Regions from separate parts of the Peribacillus sp. TH14 genome, predicted to be linked through region 2. Evidence: riboswitches for the same ligand, from Rfam matches in the RefSeq annotation. Region 2 holds a riboswitch; the other holds the start of a gene.

Region 1 (2,470 bases), 980 kb from region 2:
TGTAAGACCAAGAGCTGCCTTTCGCTTGAATCTCTTGAAGATCAGCATTAGATACGTCGATTCCGTATATCTTCACTTCATCGCGGCCAGCTTCTTTAATCGCACGAGCCGCTCCAATTGCGAATGCATCCCATGTTGCGAAAATCGCATCTAGTTTGCCTTTGGGATATTTATTCAACATTGCGGCTACCGCATTTTGTGTCTGAACCGAAGTATCTGCAGATGCTACTCCGAATCTTTCGACTTCTTTAATCCCAGGATTTTCTTTTAATTTTCCCTGATACACCGCATTTCTTCTCACCATTGGTGGGAAACCATCTACCCAAAGGTATGCGATCGCTGCTTCACCTTTTTGTTCTTCTATCAATTTATCAAAAGCCAGAGTTGCCAATGCTTCATCATCCTGTGAAGTTAAGGTCACACCGTCAATTTTAGATAAGTCGCTAATAGAGTCGAATGTAACAACGCTCTTTCCTGCATCAACCAACTTTTGAACGTCATTCACTGTTGCTGCATCATCACCATGGGAGATAATATAGCCGTCATAATCTTCTTGTAAAGCCTGGGCGATTGCATCATGGAATTTAGCCGTATCGCCATTTGCTGTATACGTATCCACTTGAAAACCTAATGCTTCTCCTTCTTCCTTCGCTCCAGCTAAATATTGAGCCGTATGATCATCTCCGCCAATCTTACGAATGACTTTGATTTTGGCACCTTCCCCTTTTGCAAATCGTTCTGGAACATTTTTAAAAGATACTTTTTCATCCTTCTTTGATTCTGTTGAACTTTGTCCTGAAGAGCAGCCCGTTAAAAGCAAAGCCGAAGCTATGACCGAAACGAAAACCCTTTTAAAAATTGACTTCCTCATTTTAGTTCCCCCTTCTTTTCACTCATTAATCTTATCAATTAGGTTGGTGTAAATCCCAAAATAAAAACCTCTCTAGAATAGAGAGGTTTAATCAGCTGATTTGCAGACTTGTCCCTCTCTTATCTGTCAAAACATTTCTGTTTTGCAGGATTTAGCACCAATTCCTAATGGAACGGTTGCTGGGCATCTTAGGGCCAGTCCCTCCGCCACTCTTGATAAGAGAATATAATGTGTTACGTTTTTCGTAATTACCACTTTATAGGGATATAGTCGTAAAGTCAATAGATTTTTGAATATTTAAAATGTTTCTTATTACACTTATTTTCTTTGTAGCTTAGCCAGACGCTTTTTCTCGATCTTTTCAAGTCTTTCTAACTGACGTAGTTTCACTTCAAATAGAGTAATCGGGTCACGGTATACTTCCGGATTTTCTCTCATATGCTCCAGTGCTGCCTGATGATCTTTGATTTCAGTCTGTGTTTGTTCTATCGTTTTTTGAAGTAAGGCAAATGAACTGCGATAGAAAAGTGAGATATCTCTATCCAAAGATTTTTCAAACAATCCGAATTGTGTAAGGAAACGGTCACTGATCATCTCTGCAACATCCTGGTAGTCTTCACTTTCTAGGTACTTCTTATACCGGTTGTACATATTAGCTTTATTTTGCGGAATCGCTCCAAACAACTTCCCTGCCCCTTTAAGCAGCAATTGCGATGGGGTCCGGCGTAGTAAAATATTAACGTCTTCAATGCGGATACTGCTTGTCATCCGATCCGCATCACGGCGCCAATCATCCAAAACTCTAAAGTCTCCCGCAAGTGTAATTCGCTCTTCTTTGTACAATTCATTGAACCCTGTGCTCATCTCATCCATAAACTGTTGAATTTGTGTAAATTCCAACTGAGATGTAGCAATCCAGTCTTGAAGAGAACGGTAATATTGCGGCATAATCTTGTCTGAAATATATGCCTGAATCTGCTCATTCATTTCATCGTTCAACTGTATATGAACTTGGCTGAAATCGCTACTTTCCGTTAATGATTTAGAACATTCTCTTAGTAATTCAGGGATTCTTGAAGAAAGCTGTTTTTTCACTTCTTCTTTAATTGAACGATACGACCTTATGATATTTTCACTTTTTTCTTTTTCCAAATCTGCCAGTTGATTGACGGCTCCATTCAATTTGACTTCCATCTGCTCATTCCAAGAAATTGAGTGCTCGCATTTCCGCTCATTAGCTGCCCGTTTTTCTAGCAGGTAAGATAACGTTTTGCGAATGAATGCAAGAATCTTCTCAGATCTTCTTTCCTTCCAATTATCAGCTTGATAATTCGAATCAAGGAAGGATGAAAGGTCCTGTAACTGCTGTTTGCTGTCATAAAGTTTGGAGAACGCAAATACTTTTGCGTTCGGGAAATACGCATTCACTTTATCCCATGTTTCATCTTCCATCCGGACTGCCACTTGGTCACTGTAAATCGTATCCATCTTATTTAGTAAGAAATGAATCGGAAGTTTCGGTGCCATCATTTGAATTTCCAATAACAAATCTCGTTCACTACCGGTGAAAGGCGCTCGTGCATCGAGAACAAACATCAA
Region 2 (2,470 bases):
AGTCTGTTATTCAATATTTGGAAAATCATCCTGCTGTGAACTGGGTTTCGCACCCTAGTAATGGAAGTCACCCTGATAAAGCGCTGGCGGATAAATATTTGCCTAAGGGAGCAGGATCTGTTGTGACTTTTGGAATTCAAGGTGGACGCGAAGCTGGAGCAAAACTTATCAATTCGGTAGAGTTATGGTCGCATGTAGCCAACGTAGGGGATGCTAAAAGTTTAATTATCCACCCTGCTAGTACGACCCATCAACAATTGAATGATGTAGGTTTAGCAAAAGCGGGTGTAAGTGCTGATCAAGTGCGCATATCGATTGGTATTGAAAACGTAGAGGATTTAATAGAAGATTTAGAGCAGGCAATTGAAAAAGCGACGAATATTGTCTCCTTAACTTCTAAAACTGTTTAATAAAAAAGACCTGTTCATTCTTTCCTAGAAATATTATACATTGCGCTCCTTTTTTATCTATGATAAAATTTCTCCATACTAAAGAACTTAATGATGTACAAATATTCTATATATTAGCTCTTATCAAGAGAGGTGGAGGGATGTGCCCGATGAAACCCGGCAACCGACAAGGAAATTTCCTTGGAAAGGTGCCAATTCACACAAAGTTTAATCGCTTTGGAAGATGAGAGAAAGGCCTGCTTTTTCACCTGCCTTTCTGCTCATGCAGAAAGGTTTTTTCTATTTAGTTTGGGAAAACCTTTACATGTATAGCAATATTGAAAAACGGTTTTAAATCATATTTACAGGCTGATAATGAAGATAAATCAACTAAGTTCATAGGTTTTATTGGATAAAAGAGGTGAGTATTAATGATTACATTGACAAAAGTTAGTAAGCTATTCCGAACAGGAAAAGGAAGCAGTGACACGATTAAGGCTGTAAATAATGTTAATGTTGAAATAAATAAAGGCGAGATTTTCGGTATTATTGGCTACAGCGGAGCAGGGAAAAGTACTTTGATCAGGATGCTTAATGGATTGGAAACACCAACAGAAGGATCCGTTGTGGTGGCTGATAAAGAAATTTCCAAAATCAAAGGTGCTAAGCTACGTAAAGCTCGACAAGAAATCAGCATGATCTTTCAACATTTTAATTTATTATGGTCTAGAACCGTTCAGGAGAATATATCGTTTCCTCTAGAAATTGCAGGGGTTTCGAAAAATGAGCGTATCAAGCGTGTGAATGAATTAATTAAGTTAGTTGGGCTTGAAGGAAGAGAAAAGGCATATCCTTCGCAATTAAGCGGAGGGCAAAAACAAAGGGTCGGGATTGCTAGGGCTCTTGCTAACAATCCTAAGGTGCTACTGTGCGATGAAGCGACGTCTGCTTTAGACCCGCAGACAACCGATTCAATACTTGAATTGCTTGTGGACATCAATAAGCGTCTTGGTCTAACGATTGTTTTGATTACACATGAAATGCACGTCATCCGTAAAATTTGTCACCGCGTTGCAGTAATGGAAAGTGGTCAAGTAGTTGAACAAGGACCTGTCCTGGAAGTCTTCAAGAATCCGAAAGAACAAATGACGAAGCGTTTCGTTCAACAGGTAACAGAGCCTGAAGAAACAAAAGAAACAATGGAACACTTGCTGGAACGCTATCCAGCAGGAAAAGTAATTCAATTGACGTTCGTAGGAGATCATGCAGAGAGTCCGTTAATTACTAGGCTGGTACGTAACTTTGAGTTGGATGTCAATATCGTTCAAGGAAAAATATCTCAAACTAGAAGTGGTTCATATGGAACGTTATTTATCCACCTTGATGGCAATGAGGATGAAATGCTCCGCGCAATCGAATTCATTAAAGCACAGCATGTAGGCGTGGAGGTGATTACTCATGCTTGAAGAATTATTACCGAATGTATATTGGGAAGACATTATTGAAGCAACAAAAGAAACACTTTATATGACTAGTATCTCAGTACTAGCAACCTTTTTTATAGGCATACTATTAGGGCTAGTCCTGTTTTTAACAGGGAAAGGTAACTTGTGGGAAAATCGGGTAATTAACACGACCATGAGTGCTATCGTTAATATTTTCCGTTCCATTCCATTCCTTATTTTAATTGTGTTGCTCATACCTTTCACAAAATTGCTTGTCGGTTCTATGATCGGTGAGGATGCTGCTTTACCAGCCCTTATTATCGGGGCGGCACCATTTTATGCACGTATGGTTGAAATCGGCCTCCGTGAAATCGATAAAGGTGTAATTGAAGCGGCTAAATCAATGGGAGCGAAAACGAGCACGATCATTTGGAAGGTACTTCTTCCAGAATCGATGCCAGCATTAATTTCAGGGATTACGGTAACATCGATTGCATTGGTTGGGTATACCGCAATGGCAGGGGTTATCGGTGCAGGCGGGCTTGGTAATCTGGCCTATCTAGACGGCTATCAAAGGACTCACAATGACGTTACACTTGTAGCGACGATTGTTATACTAATTATCGTCTTCATTAT

What was found. Region 2 has a riboswitch for S-adenosylmethionine ahead of JFU50_RS12120 (methionine ABC transporter ATP-binding protein). Riboswitches for the same ligand answer to the same signal wherever they lie in the genome.
Region 1: it holds a riboswitch for S-adenosylmethionine, as region 2 does, so the genes downstream of both, JFU50_RS07500 (sugar ABC transporter substrate-binding protein) here and JFU50_RS12120 (methionine ABC transporter ATP-binding protein) in region 2, are expected to answer to the same signal.

Annotation. Positions count from the first base shown of each region.
Region 1 is NZ_JAEKEK010000001.1:1,532,909-1,535,378, forward strand. Features, by position in the region: gene JFU50_RS07500 (sugar ABC transporter substrate-binding protein) at 1-871, opposite strand, end outside; SAM riboswitch class I at 988-1,093, opposite strand; gene JFU50_RS07505 (GTPase domain-containing protein) at 1,190-2,470, opposite strand, start outside.
Region 2 is NZ_JAEKEK010000001.1:2,514,389-2,516,858, forward strand. Features, by position in the region: gene JFU50_RS12115 (O-acetylhomoserine aminocarboxypropyltransferase/cysteine synthase family protein) at 1-410, shown strand, start outside; SAM riboswitch class I at 528-640, shown strand; gene JFU50_RS12120 (methionine ABC transporter ATP-binding protein) at 821-1,855, shown strand; gene JFU50_RS12125 (methionine ABC transporter permease) at 1,848-2,470, shown strand, end outside.